Regions from separate parts of the Chitinophaga sp. NPDC101104 genome, predicted to be linked through region 1. Evidence: riboswitches for the same ligand, from Rfam matches in the RefSeq annotation. Region 1 holds a riboswitch; the other holds the start of a gene.
What was found. Region 1 has a riboswitch for thiamine pyrophosphate ahead of thiS (sulfur carrier protein ThiS). Riboswitches for the same ligand answer to the same signal wherever they lie in the genome.
Positions count from the first base shown of each region.

Region 2: linked by a shared signal. The riboswitch ahead of ACQKLP_RS06780 (TonB-dependent receptor) and the one ahead of thiS (sulfur carrier protein ThiS) in region 1 are both predicted to bind thiamine pyrophosphate.

Region 1 covers NZ_JBNNSF010000001.1:183,037-190,424, reverse strand. The annotation lists gene dnaN (DNA polymerase III subunit beta) at 1-360, shown strand, start outside; gene ACQKLP_RS00865 (sterol desaturase family protein) at 658-1,497, shown strand; gene ACQKLP_RS00860 (hypothetical protein) at 1,506-1,784, shown strand; gene ACQKLP_RS00855 (hypothetical protein) at 1,942-2,250, opposite strand; gene ACQKLP_RS00850 (lipocalin family protein) at 2,351-2,839, opposite strand; gene ACQKLP_RS00845 (sugar O-acetyltransferase) at 2,877-3,452, opposite strand; TPP riboswitch at 4,024-4,125, shown strand; gene thiS (sulfur carrier protein ThiS) at 4,176-4,379, shown strand; gene thiC (phosphomethylpyrimidine synthase ThiC) at 4,958-6,769, shown strand; gene ACQKLP_RS00830 (thiamine phosphate synthase) at 6,766-7,388, shown strand, end outside.
Region 2 covers NZ_JBNNSF010000001.1:1,654,926-1,662,313, reverse strand. The annotation lists gene ACQKLP_RS06820 (hypothetical protein) at 1-92, opposite strand, end outside; gene ACQKLP_RS06815 (hypothetical protein) at 207-410, opposite strand; gene der (ribosome biogenesis GTPase Der) at 491-1,804, opposite strand; gene era (GTPase Era) at 1,830-2,705, opposite strand; tRNA gene ACQKLP_RS06800 (tRNA-Met) at 2,905-2,976, opposite strand; tRNA gene ACQKLP_RS06795 (tRNA-Met) at 3,524-3,595, opposite strand; gene ACQKLP_RS06790 (YgiT-type zinc finger protein) at 4,460-4,693, opposite strand; gene ACQKLP_RS06785 (single-stranded DNA-binding protein) at 5,208-5,615, opposite strand; TPP riboswitch at 5,791-5,883, shown strand; gene ACQKLP_RS06780 (TonB-dependent receptor) at 5,989-7,388, shown strand, end outside.

The DNA of each region.
Region 1 (7,388 bases):
TACCGCCTCACCCTCGTGAAAAGCGATTTCCAGAACGCCCTGAAGCGGGTGAGCGTGTTCGCCAACAAGAGCACCAACCAGGTGGCGCTGAGCATCAGCGGCTCCGAGCTGCAGCTTTCCGCGCAGGATGTGGACTTCTCTTTCGAAGGTAACGAGCGCATGAGCTGCCAGTACAGCGGCGAGGACATGCAGATCGCTTTCAACGCCAAATTCCTCATCGAAATGCTGCACGCAGCAGAGGGAGACGAAATCACCATCGACCTGAGCGCGCCGACCAAGGCCGGCATCCTCCGCCCGGTAGAAAAAGCCGAAGAGGAAGACCTGCTCATGCTGGTGATGCCCCTGCTGATGAACAACTGATCATCGAACGAATCCGCATAGAAAAAGCCGCCCGTCAAAAGGCGGCTTTTTTATTTCCCATGGAAAACCATTATATATTAAACAATTCCGGCATTCTTCTCCCAAACCCCATTTTCTCTCCACGCTTAATTTTTTCTTGTTATATAAATAAATCTATGAATGAAAACCTTCCTTCAGCCGTAAGAAATATATGGGCTGAAACCCGCCACTATTGGGCAAAATGTCGTAATTTCTAAGTGATAACAACCGTAAGGATTCATAACTGGTCCGCTTACACGACCCGAAACGCTGGTACGAATGATGGAGTTTTTCGAACATATACCATCACACTACCGCACCGCGATGCTGGTAGCTGGGCTGGTGCTCCTCTGGGTGATCGAAGGCGTGATCCCGAGGATGCGGTTCCGGAATAACCGGTTCAAACATGCGGGCACGAACCTGTTTTTCACGCTGACCACGGCGCTGGTAAACCTGGGGTTCGCTTTTTTGATCGTAAGTGTGTCTGACTGGACGGCCAGCAAGCCCTTCGGGCTGTTGTACCTCTTCGGGATGCCGGTTTGGCTGCATTGCCTGCTGGCGGTAATGATGATGGATTTCATCGGGGCCTGGCTGGTGCATTGGGTACAACACAAAACGGCGTGGATGTGGCATTTCCACAAAATCCACCATACAGACACGGCGGTAGATGCCACTACGGCTTTGCGGCATCACCCGGTGGAGAGTGTTTTCAGGGTGGGCGCGCTGCTGTTGGCCATTTTCACGATGGGCGTGCCGATGTGGATGGTGATGTTTTACCAGTCGCTCTCCGCATTCATGAGCCAGTTCAACCACGCCAATATCCATTTGCCGCAGGCGGTGGACAGGGCGCTGAGCTGGGTGATCGTTTCGCCGGACATGCACAAGGTGCATCACAGCCGTTATCAACCGGAGACCGATTCGAATTACGCCAATATATTTTCTATCTGGGACCGCCTATTTGGCACGTTCGTGACCGTGAAAGATACGACCCGTCTTCGTTATGGGTTGGATGAGTACCTGGATGAACGATATCAGCAGATCGGGCCCTTGCTGAAGACACCGTGGGAAGATGTGCCGGTCGCGGACCCGCAACATCAACAGACAGGATTGCACCAATAGCCAATTTTTTGATCACTTATAATTCGTACACAATGCACCACCCAACAAGTCTGCCCAAGATTGCAGGTTTTGCATCCATTTTCATCGGCGTAGTTGCCGCTGCGTTCGCTTTCATCACTAAATCGCCCGAAGCATCGGTTTACATGGGCTCGGCGGGAGTTGCGCTTTGCGTGGTTTCGGCCGTTATTGCCCGCAAGAATATTGATGAATTGCAAATGACCGTTGCCGGTTTGTTTTTAGCGATCGTAGCCACTGCGATCGGGATCTGGCAAATGTATAACCTGTAAACAGCGCAAGCTGGACCGCAAGTTCCTCTCTTAGGCGATGGTGAAAACCATACCCGCCTGATGAAGAACCTCCCGAATCCTGAACGGGGAACTTGCGTTACTATCCTGTTGACTCCCTGGCCGAAGCGACCCTTTGTAACCCGAAAGGCCGGTCCTCCTATCCCGATATCCATGAAACAACGCTGATGATGCAGTCGCCACCTGGAAAGGTAGCCGGCGGATGATTTTCTTTCCTTTTACGGGCAAACGGAGCATTTCCGGCGAAATTTTCGCCGGAAGGGGTTGTTCTTTGCTTTTGCGTCCCGTTGCCCTTAATTCCTGCTTTCTTGCTGCCAAACGCGGTCAACTTCCCCTGAAAACCTTTACCATGGCTGATCCATCCAATCCCATCCTGCATTGCGCGGGAAAGACCGGCCTGGGTTTGCTGACCTTTTACCGTTCCGATGCATAAATGGATTTGCGTCACTTCGCCCTAAAACCAGCGGGGAGGATTTCCCGGAAAAATGTTTTTGGCGGAATTTGCAGAAAGCTTGCTGGCGTGGTGTTTCCGGGAATTAAGCTGGTGGTTACCTGCGTTTTTTGGAACCGGTGGAGGTTTGGCGTTTGAACGTTTCGATATGGCCTTCTGCGGCGTTTACGGGGTGGACGCGGAGGGCGGTATCGGAGAGTTCCCGGATGAGGAGGGTGTCTGTCTGCAGGAAGATAGTGTCTGCTTTGGAGTATCCGGCGAGGCCGTGGAGGAGGAGGGTGTCGTTATGGATGCTCCAGGATTGGTATTTGAGGGATTCCAGCTGGATGGAGGAGGCTTTGCCTCCTTTTTTGAGTTGAAACCCGAGGAGGAGGGTGTCTACCCCTTCGGCGGGCTGTACCCAGCGGCCGGGGAGAAGAGTGGAATCGACATGAACAGCATCCAATGCCACGGCGGGCTCCAGCGGCCGTTCGATGAAGATGGTGTCGCTTCCGGTAACGGCTACACTGTCTTTATGCGCCTCACCTTCGCCGTTGTTACAAGCGGCGGCGAGGAGGAGGATCGCTGGCAGGAGGATGCGGGTCATACGAATGGTTGTTTAATGTATCCTATCAAAGATAATGCTAAACAGGTGGTTGTGTCCCGATCGCGCGAATAATCCGTGCAGGATTGCCGCCGACCAGAGTGTTCGGGGGTACGTTTTTCGTCACCACCGCTCCTGCGGCTACTACCGAGTTTTCACCGATCGTTACTCCCCCGATGATGATGGCGCCTGCCGCGATCCAGACATTGCTCCCGATCACGATGGGTTTCCCGATGGTGATGGCGCGGCGGGCTGTGGGGTCTACGGGGTGGCCGGTGGTAATAATGCTGACGTTTGGCCCGATCATGACGTCGTCGCCGATATCGAGGCCACCGAGGTCATAAAACGTACAGTTCTGATTGATGAAAACATTGCGGCCTACGCGGATTTCGTTCCCTCCGGCGGTGTAGAAGGGCGGGATGAGGATGAATTTTTCGTCGACCGTCTGCCCGATCAGCTGACTGAACAGTTCGCGGACCTGGTCGGCGTCATTGAACGTTAGCCGGTTGATGGCTGCGGTGAGGGTCATGGCGCGGCGGGTGTTGGCTACCATCGCGGAAGATTCCGGAGTTTGCCGGTGAATGATCTTGACTTCGGCGTTATTTAATGCTTCCATAGGGATAAAGTTAGTGGAATGATGGATGTTGATGCCTTTACCGGAATACTTTAATTATTCCCAATAGTTCGTTCGGTTAAATGATGGACCGTCCCAATACGCTCCATGAAGTCCATGGCCATTTCCGGGAAACGATGCTTTCCTCTATCGACAAGGCTCTTGGCAAATTGGGCAAATACTGATTTTGGTGAATGCCAATGGTGAAAGTTTTTACGAGTGCTTTTTTCTATTGTTTTTGCCTATGAAAAATTTATCGTGGTTTTTAGATTGCGTGGGGAACTTTTATGTTTTGCGCTTCTATTCAAAACGGATGAAGCTGACACGAGTTTTACATACCATGAACATCATCCGTGTATCGGTGTGGACAACTTCTCGTCAAATTCGTATTAATATCGTTACAAGTTCGGCTTTCTTTCTCCGGAACTAGGGTGCCAGGGCGTGCTTTATTTTGGAAGGATCGGCGACTAAGGAATTTCAAAGAGCATTCTCACTGTAGCGATGCGAATTTCGCGTCATATGAATGTGTGTGTTTTATCCAATTTGGAAATTGGCCCTTCATCGCTTAGATTTGTAATCACTTTAGGGGTGTTTTCCCGGAAACGGGAAAACTGAGATGATACCCTCAGTACCTGATGCAGTTCACACTGCCGTAGGGAAAAGTAATACTGAACTCCTTCTCTCACATCCTTAAAGTTTATTGTTTCACTTAAATTCCTTGCAAACATGGAAGTGCTTGTAAACAATAAACTTTATGCGGTGCAGCCGGAAACCTCCGTTACTGCGCTCTTACAGTTTATTCAGCTTTCAACCGGCAAAGGTATCGCCGTAGCGGTGAACCGAAGGGTCATACCCAGGCCAGACTGGCCCAGTACCCTGCTTGTGCCAGACGATCAGGTGACCATTATCCAGGCCACCCAGGGCGGATAATGGGGACTGCGTCAGCGATGCGCGCTATTGGTACGGTTTTCATTTCGAGATCCCAGACGGTTTCGCGTTCAGTGGGCAGGTTCCGTTTGATGCCTGCATACTCCGGAGCACAATCAATCACCCTCACATAAAATGACGGTGTTGAATGGTTCAACCGGCAACACTTTATAACGTGTTAAATCGTCGTTCATAGATTGAAATTGATTACGCATCATCACTGCCGGTCATTGGCAACGGTGACCAGTGTTGCTTCCATGTTCCATTGCCGGGAATTGCCGGGAGACCAGGCAGGAATACGCGCCTTTGTTGGCAATAACGTCTGGCTACCACCAGATTGCTTTCCAACGAAGCCATCCACCATCGCTGACTGACACAGGAATCCGCATCGTCATCGTCCATTAACAAAGACGAAGGCGCAACAACGCTTCCGGCGTAGCTGCCCGCAATCGCTGATCACGGCACATCAATTATTATTTACCGGCATCCGCACCAATCACAAGGAGCCGGACGAGCTTTTGCGCCTCCCGGGGACGTAAGGCCCTCTTCATGCCCATTCGTAACCTTTTATCTTTTTCAACATGCAACACCGTATTACCCGCACGCCATTTCCTGCCTCACAGAAGATCTATGTCGAGGGTTCCAGGCCAGACATTCAAGTAGCCATGCGCGAAATCTCCCAGACAGACACGCGCGCTCATGGCCGCCAGGGCGCTTCCACACCGAATCCTTCCGTTACGGTGTACGATACCAGCGGCCCTTATACCGACCCTTCCATTTTCATAGACCCCGCGAAAGGGCTGCCCCGATTCCGCGAAAACTGGATCGACGAAAGGGGAGACGTTCTTACGCTGCCAGCCCTGACTTCCGACTACGGCCGCGCCCGCCTCGCAGATCCTGCCCTGGCGCACCTCCGCACGGGTGAACCGCCGCTGCCGCGCAAGGCGCGCGCCGGCTCCAACGTCACCCAACTGCACTACGCCCGCAAAGGCATCATTACTCCTGAGATGGAATACATCGCTATCCGGGAAAATCAACGGGCAGACGTCGCTTTCCGGGACGGAGACCCGCTCTGGCAACAACATCGCGGTACGGGCAATGCGCCCAGGCTTATAACTCCGGAGTTCGTCCGCAGTGAAATCGCCGCCGGCAGGGCCATCATCCCCGCCAACATCAATCATCCGGAAAGTGAGCCCATGATCATCGGGCGCAATTTCCTCGTCAAAATCAACGCCAACATCGGCAATTCCGCCGTCAGCTCGTCTATCGAAGAAGAGGTGGAAAAGGCAGTATGGGCTTGTCGCTGGGGAGCAGATACCATCATGGACCTCAGTACCGGCAAAAACATCCATGAAACCCGCGAATGGATCATCCGGAACTGCCCTGTCCCCCTCGGGACCGTCCCTATTTACCAGGCGCTGGAAAAAGTGAACGGCAAAGCCGAAGCCCTTACCTGGGAAATCTTCCGCGACACATTGATCGAACAGGCCGAGCAGGGCGTCGATTATTTCACGATCCATGCCGGTGTGCTGCTCCGCTATGTTCCGTTGACCGCCAAAAGGATGACGGGCATCGTTTCGCGCGGGGGTTCCATCATGGCGAAATGGTGCCTCGCCCATCACCAGGAAAACTTCCTCTACACGCATTTCGACGAGATATGCGAAATCATGAAAGCGTACGACGTCTCCTTCTCCCTGGGCGACGGCCTCCGCCCCGGCTCCATCGCCGATGCCAACGATGCGGCTCAGTTCGGGGAACTGGAAACCCTCGGCGAACTGACCCACCGCGCCTGGAAGCAGGATGTGCAGGTAATGATCGAAGGCCCGGGACACGTGCCTATGCACCTCATCAAGGAGAACATGGACAAACAGCTGGAACATTGCCACGAAGCGCCTTTCTATACGCTCGGCCCCCTCACTACCGACATCGCCCCGGGATACGACCATATTACTTCCGCTATCGGCGCGGCGATGATCGGCTGGTATGGCACGGCCATGCTGTGTTATGTTACACCGAAGGAACACCTGGGCCTCCCCGACCGGGATGACGTAAAACAGGGCGTGATCACCTACAAACTGGCGGCACATGCGGCAGACCTGGCGAAAGGACATCCGGGCGCGCAGCACCGGGACAACGCTCTCAGCCAGGCGCGCTTCGAGTTCCGTTGGGAAGACCAGTTCAACCTATCGCTCGACCCCGATACTGCCCGCAGTTATCACGACGCTACACTTCCGGCGGAAGGCGCGAAGGTGGCGCATTTCTGCTCCATGTGCGGCCCGCAGTTCTGCTCCATGAAGATTTCGCAGGAAGTCCGCGAGCACGCAGAAAGAGATGCTGCCATGGCCGAAAAAGCAAAAGATTTCACCGCCAGGGGAGGGGAGATCTACGCATGATCTGGCTCATCACAGCACCGGAGTTTCCTTTGCCGGAAATGTACCAGGAGCAGGAAAGGTTAACAACGCACCTCCCTGAATCGGCCGGGCACTCGATGCCTGGGCACGAGGTAATTACCCGCGATCAGGAAGAACATACAACACCATTCCCAGGATCGGCCGGGCACTCGATGCCTGGGCACGAGGTAATTACCCGCGATCAGGAAGTGCGCACTACACTATTCCCTGGTTCGGCACAACGCTTCAAGTCTGGGCACCAGAGAATTCCCCGCAATCAGGACGTGCGCACAACACAATTCCCTGAAGCGGCCGGGCACCTGTTGCCTGAACACGAACTAAACCTCTGCGATCAAGCATCTCGCAAAACGCCGTTCCCTGAAGCCGCCGGCCACATGCTGTCTGAACACGAAGTCATCCAATCCGCGTTCGATGCAGGATTGGAAACCCTCCTGCTCCGTAAACCCGGCTGGAACGAAAGCGACTACGCCCGGTGGTTGGAGGGCCTGCCCAGTCAACATCGCGCCAAAGTTATCGTTGCTACTTTCCCTTCGCTGGTGGAAACGTTTATGCTGAAAGGCGTTCACCTCAGCGAAGATGCCCGTGCTAAAACTGCGCCCTA
Region 2 (7,388 bases), 1.5 Mb from region 1:
GGAACAGCAGTAGAATCAGCGTTGTTGGATGCGTTGTTGTTGCAGGCCGCGAAAAGTCCGGCGGCGAATGCGAGCAGGAATAACTTTTTCATCTGAGATATGGTTTTGATGGTTTAATATTCCAAACCCGCGCAATGACTGTGCCAAACAAAAAAAAGTCCTTCCGGTTTGCACCGGAAGGACCATATACTTTCATCAAACGCTAATTAGTGTTTGTGAGTGCTATCAGCTACAACAGCAGAATCAGCAACTACAGCGGAGTCAGCTACAACAGCGGAATCAGCTACAACCGGAGCAGTAACAACCGGAGAATCGGTAGCTACGTTGGTAGAGTCGTTAGAAGTGGTAGCAGCGTTGTTGCAAGCTACGAATGCGCCAACAGCGATAGCGAGTACGAATAATTTTTTCATGTTGATGTTTGTTTTAAAACGCCGCAAAGGTATTCAAAATTCCTGTATTACAAAATAAATTTTAATGTAATACGGAGAAATTATTTCTTCCGGAAGAAAATCCGGATCGGAACTCCCTGGAAATTAAAGTTTTCGCGGAGTTTGTTCTCCAGGTAATTTTTATACGGCGTTTTGATATCGTCGGGCAAATTGGCGAAAAACGCGAAGGCCGGCGTATGCGTGGGCAGCTGCGTCACGTACTTGATTTTGATGGCCGTGCCGCGTACTACCGGCGGACGGTGCGCTTCGATCGCCTTGAGCATGACATCGTTCAACACGGAGGTCTGCACCTTGCGCTGGCGGTTGTCATACACTTCCAGGGCGGTTTCCACGGCTTTGAAGATACGCTGCTTCTCGATCACGGAACCGAAGATGATGGGCACGTCGGTAAACGGCGCGATGCGCTCGCGCAGTGCCTTTTCGTAATCGCGGGCAGTGTTCGTCTGTTTATCCACCAAATCCCATTTATTCACGAAAATCACCAGGCCCTTGCCTTTGCGGGCGGCGAGGCTGAAGATGCTGAGGTCCTGCCCTGCGATGCCTTTTTCGGCGTCGAGGATGAGGAGGCATACATCGGCTTCGTCCAGCGCCTTGATGGCACGGATCACGGAATAGAACTCGAGGTCTTCGTGCACTTTGGCCTTGCGGCGGATACCGGCCGTGTCGATCAGCATGAAATCCTTCTGGAACAGGCGGTAGCGGGTATGGATGGTATCGCGGGTAGTGCCGGCGATGTCGGAAACGATGTTGCGCTCTTCGCCGATGAGGGCGTTGAGGAGCGAGGATTTACCTACGTTCGGCTGGCCAATGATGGCGATCTTGGGGATGCCGTCGTTTTCATTGGTCGCCTGTTCTTCTTCGGGGATGAGGGCGGCGATATCGTCGAGCAGTTCGCCCGTACCGCTACCGGTCATGGAAGAAAGGAAATGTATGTTTTCGAAGCCCAGGGAATAGAATTCGGTGGCTTCGAGCTGGCGTTCGTGGTTGTCTACCTTGTTAACGGCGAGGTACACGGGTTTGGAGGAGCGGCGGAGCAGGTCGGCCACATCGGCGTCGAGATCGGTGATGCCGGTGGTCACGTCGCACATGAAAATGAGCACGTTGGCTTCTTCCATGGCGATTTTCACCTGTTTGCGGATCTCGCGTTCGAACACGTCTTCGGAGCGGGATACGAAGCCGCCGGTGTCGATGACGTTGAAGGTTTTGCCGTTCCAATCGGCGATGCCGTACTGGCGGTCGCGGGTAACGCCGCTGACGTCGTCGACGATGGCCTTGCGTTGTTCGAGCAGGCGGTTGAAGAGGGTGGATTTCCCAACGTTCGGGCGTCCGACGATGGCTACTGTGAACCCTGGCATATTATTCTGATTTTAAAGTCGTTGTTTACAATAATCCGTATTCACGGAGGTAATTATCGTTATCGCGCCATTTGTCGCGCACTTTGACATGGAGCTCGAGGAAAACTTTCCGGTCGAGGAATTTTTCGATTTCCTGTCTGGCGCGTGACCCGATTTCGCGGATGGACCGTCCCCTTTCGCCGAGGATGATGCCTTTTTGCGTTTCGCGGGTTACGACGATATCGGCGGATATTTTGGTCAGTGTTTGTTTTTCCTGGAAGAGGGTGACTACCACGGCGGTGTGATAGGGGATTTCGTCTTCGAAGAGGTGGAAGATCTGTTCACGGACCATTTCGGCTACGAAGAAGCGGGTAGAGCGGTCTGTGAGCGTGTCTTCCGGGTAGAAGGGCTCGCTTTCGGGGAGGAGCTGAACGATTTCCTTTTTGAGGAGGTCGATATTTTTCTTCTGGATGGCGGAGATGAAGACGACGGATTTGGCTTTGCCCCAGGCGAGGCATTTGGCTTTGATTTCTTCGATGGCGGGGGCTTCGAGGTTGTCCATCTTGTTGATAACGAGGATGGAGGTGCCTTTTAGCTTGAGGGAACCGAAGAGCTCGAGGCATTCGTCGAGGTTATCGCGGCCGTCCATAAGGAGGAGGGCAACGTCGGCGTCTTCGAGGGCGGATTTCACGGCCGACATCATTTTCTCGTGCATTTTATACTTCGGGTCGATGATGCCGGGGGTGTCCGAGAAGACGATCTGGTAGCCGGGCTCGGTGAGAACGCCGGTGATGCGGTGGCGGGTGGTTTGGACTTTAGGGGAAACGATGGCGAGTTTTTCGCCGAGGATGGCGTTCAGGAGGGTTGATTTTCCTGCGTTCGGTTTCCCGAAAATATTGACAAAACCTGCGCGATGCATCATTATAAAATTTAATTCGTTGAACGGCCTCGGGGATGTGATACCGGGGAGTTCGGCTGCAAAGGTAGCACAAATAAAAAAAGCCGAAGCGGTTCGGCATGATTCGATAGACGGTGCATTTTTGCGGATATCCGTACGTGTGGCCCTGATGTTTATAAAAAAGTGAATCCCGCTCCGGGAGCGGGATTCCGACTTTCTTTCGTAGCGAGGAGGGGATTCGAACCTCTGACCTTCGGGTTATGAGCCCGACGAGCTACCTCTGCTCTACCTCGCAATGTGGTTGCAAAGGTAAGGGAATTATATTGGTTGACAAATATTTTTTGGGAATTAGGGGATTACTGTTGTTAGTGATTGGCCGGGGACGCTTCCCTACGGCTGGTTACAAGGGAATAAAAAAATTTTACAAGCTGTACGATTTTGTGAGGTGGCGGGTGCTAACAATGGCATTATGACACATTTAGATAGCTTTTGCCATGTAAGCTTTCAAACCCTGTAAAGCTAATCTTTGAAGTATTCGAAATTGCTATTTAACACCTTGGCCCATCCCATCGAGTACGTTTTACCTGTTGTACCTACGCCTTCCGGATTTAATAAGAAAGAATCGGGAAGGATATCAAGTCACACTGGCTTTGGCAATTAACGGGTGAGTTCATTATTTCTGGCGGTGTATTTTCTATAAAACCAGTTCCATTACGAAAAGAACCGGGATAGCCGTAAAGAAATGCTCCATCTATTCGGGCATAGGATTGTAATTGGGGCTTGCGAAAAAATGCAACAAAAAAAACCGCGAACACTTATTACTGTGATCGCGGTTTCCGCTGTAGCGAGGAGGGGATTCGAACCTCTGACCTTCGGGTTATGAGCCCGACGAGCTACCTCTGCTCTACCTCGCAATGTGGGTGCAAATGTAAGTGAAAATATTTCCTAAAGCGAAATTTATTTTTCATTCCCCCTGGAGAAATAAATTCTAATTACACCAAAACCATCCACCACAAAAGGTTACAGCCGAAAATATTTTTTCTTCCAAATCCATAAAAGCATGCTGTTAGCAACCGTTGACACCTGAAACAACCCTGACTACAACAATCTCATTTGTGTTTCCCGCCGAAGGCTAACGGCAATTTCCCTTTCCATGAAACAATACATTCATGTGAAGCAACACATTCATGCCACAGCCGTCTCCGTCAACATGGAAATTGATTACTGGCACTGTCATTCCTGTTTGGAAATTATACCGCCAAATCGAAAATAAATGTATGCATTCCACAAGTCAAGATTACTCCTGTTGCCAGCGCTCGCCGTGCAGCACCAGGCCGAAATGAAACAATTTCAACTGTGTTCATCTAAGATGAATGACTGCAGTCACTTCCATTATGACGATACATTCATGAAACAATATAAATATACCATGATCATCTTTATCGACTCGGAAAATGGGTACCGGCACAACTATTCCCACCTGTAAGTCATACAGACAAATCGGAAATAAATGTAAGTGTTCCACAAGTCGGGCCGACCGCAGTTGTCAACATTCGCCTTGTAAAATCATGCCGAACTACAACAATATCCGTTGTTTTCCTTGTTACGGACGACAACAATATCAATTGCTATCAAACCATGTATCCTTACCGCTGTCATCTCCGTTGACGCGGTAATCAAATACAGGCCTAACCATTCCTGTTTGATGTTATACAGCCAATTCAGATATGAATGTATGTGTTCCACCCACCGGATTTACCGTAGTTTATCACAGCCAGTTATGCCGATCCCGGCCGCAAATGCATTAACTTCATATGCGCTTCCTGTTGGAGAATGTTCGTTGCTTTCTTTTCCAGTATATCCATAATTTCAGGAGACACGTCGTAATATCCACATGCGTCGCAGATATCCGCGGGAACGCCACGAACTACGAATACGGCGTCATCTCTTTCAAGATAAACGCTGACTTGTCCCCGTTCTCTTTTTCCTTTGCTGCATTTCGTACATTCCATATTGTCTAAATTTTCGGTGAATAAAGCTCGTTTCCTTACCGGCTCCTTTTACCGAATTCGCTCTTAACAAACAGGTACATCCCATATAGCTGGAATGACTTTCCTTTCGACTTCACACTTCAACTTTCATCACTGCACATAAAACGCAATATCACCTACCCGATACTTTCATTTTATTTCCCTATCAGTCAGCTTTTTTAACCATCCATTACATCAACTCATTCTCATATTCCTTCCACCCACCTTTGAATCGGCTGTTTCAATAATCAATCTTCCATTTAATACTCAATCAATCAACACATTTTACTGTTCTTTCGACCCGCTTAATCTAAATTCTAACCGTCCGCCATTGAATTGGCTATATCACCCATCATTCCCCCTCCCCCCCGAAAGCACACACCTCTCCCACCCCAAGCCGCGCACCGGCCCAGGGGTATGGATGCAGGCAGCCGGGCCGTTCCAGCCGGCTGCCTGTACTTATCATCGAAATAACATGGATCAGTTTAGTGACGCATCAAAACGGCAGCTCCTCCGTCACGTCTTCCGGCACCGGGGCCGCCAGTCCGCCCTCCTGGGAACCCTCGCCCCCGGGCTTCCCCTCCAGCCGCGGACCGTGATTCAACAACTGCACGTTCGTGACCCGCACCTTCAGCGCACATGCCGGCGAACCACTCTGCGTCGTGTACATATCCAGGAATGGCACCCCCTCCACATACACGTACGTCCCCTGCAGCAGATAAGCCCCCACCGCATTCGGCGCCCACATCGCACAGTCGGCCCAGATCGTGCGCTCCTGCGCCACGCCCTGCGCATTCTTGTAACGCTCATTATGCGCCACACTGAAATTCAGCACCTGCTTACCGTTCACCTCATGCAAAACAGCATTCTTACCCAGGTGACCGATCAATTGAATCTTAATCATTGTTTGTGATTTAGGTTAACAAATAAAAAAGTTGGCTATGGGAATTATTCTATCAGAAAGCAGTATCGGGTTAACGAATCGTAAGTTAAGGCAATTTTCAAAACACGAAAAATTATTTCGGCTTTTTTCGGGCGCTATAGCTACCTTTGCCCAGAATACGGGCCCGTAAACGGCCCTTTTCACCTCGGGGTGCCTTACTATCAGGCTGAGATCAAACCCGTTGAACCTAACCAGGTAATGCTGGTAAGGAAAGGTAAGCGGCACATTTCCTACTTACCTGTTTTTATTGCGATAGTACATCGGCGCGGCCTTCACCGGCCCAGCTCCGCTATTGGTCATCGAACCTTTAAACCGTCATAAACAGGAACCGATCATGAAACATCTCCTGCTCTTTGCCCTGCTTTGCTGCACCACCGCCGCACTGGCACAAAGAACACTCTCCGGCACCGCCACCGACGCGCGCACCGGCCAACCACTGGAAGGCGCCACCATCGCCATTCTTAACGGCCCCTCCGCTATCACCGACGCCAGCGGCCGATTCTCACTCCCCCTTCCCAAACAACAGCCCGCCATCGTACAGGCCAGCTTCCTCGGATACGCCCCCGCCAGGGACACCCTCCGTAAAGGCACCTCCACACTGCATTTCACCCTCTCCGAAACCGGACTGTTCGTGAAACCCGTGGAAATCACCTCCCTCCGCGCCGGCACCAACTCGCCCTTCACCAAGTCCGAGCTCCGCCGCGAAGACATCGCCAAACAAAACCTGGGACAAGACCTCCCCCTCCTCCTCAACCAACTCCCGTCCGTCACCACCAACTCCGACGCCGGGGCCGGCATCGGATACACCGGCCTGCGCGTCCGTGGCTCCGACATCACCCGCATCAACGTCACCGTTAACGGCATCCCCATTAACGACGCGGAATCACAAGGCACTTTCTTCGTCAACATGCCCGACTTCGCCTCCTCCGTTTCCAGCATCCAGCTGCAACGCGGCGTAGGCACCTCCACCAACGGCGCCGGCGCTTTCGGCGCATCGCTCAACCTGTCCACCAACGAATTCCGCGATAAAGCATACGGCGAAATCAACGCCTCCTACGGCTCGTTCGACAGCTGGAAAACCACCGTCAGCGCAGGCTCCGGGTTGATCAACGATCACTTCACCGCCGATGTGCGCCTGTCGAAAATCTCCTCAAACGGGTATATAGACCGCGCCACCTCCGACCTCAAATCTTTCTACACCTCTTTCGCCTACATCGCCGGTAAATCCTCCATCCGCCTCAACGTCTTCTCCGGCAAGGAAAAAACCTACCAGGCCTGGACCGGCTCCACCGACGCCGAGATCAAGGAATACGGCCGGACGTACAACCCCAACGGAAAAATGGATAAAGGCGGGTTCTACGACAACGAAACCGATAATTACCAGCAAGACCATTACCAGCTGCTGTTCAACCACGCCTTCCGCTCCAACCTCCATTTCAATGCCGCCCTGCATTACACCCGCGGCAAGGGTTACTATGAAAACTGGCGGGAAAACGACTGGTACGCGGATTATGGCATCACCGGCCCCGTACACGATGGCGATACCACGCATCAAAGCGACCTCATCCGCCAGTTGTGGCTCGACAACCACTTCTACGGCGGCATCTTTTCCATCCGTCACGACCTCAAAAGGTTCACCTGGACGGCAGGCGGCGGCTGGAACAAGTACGAAGGAAACCATTATGGTAAAGTGATCTGGGCGGAAAAAGGCGGATTCGACAAAGACTTCCGCTG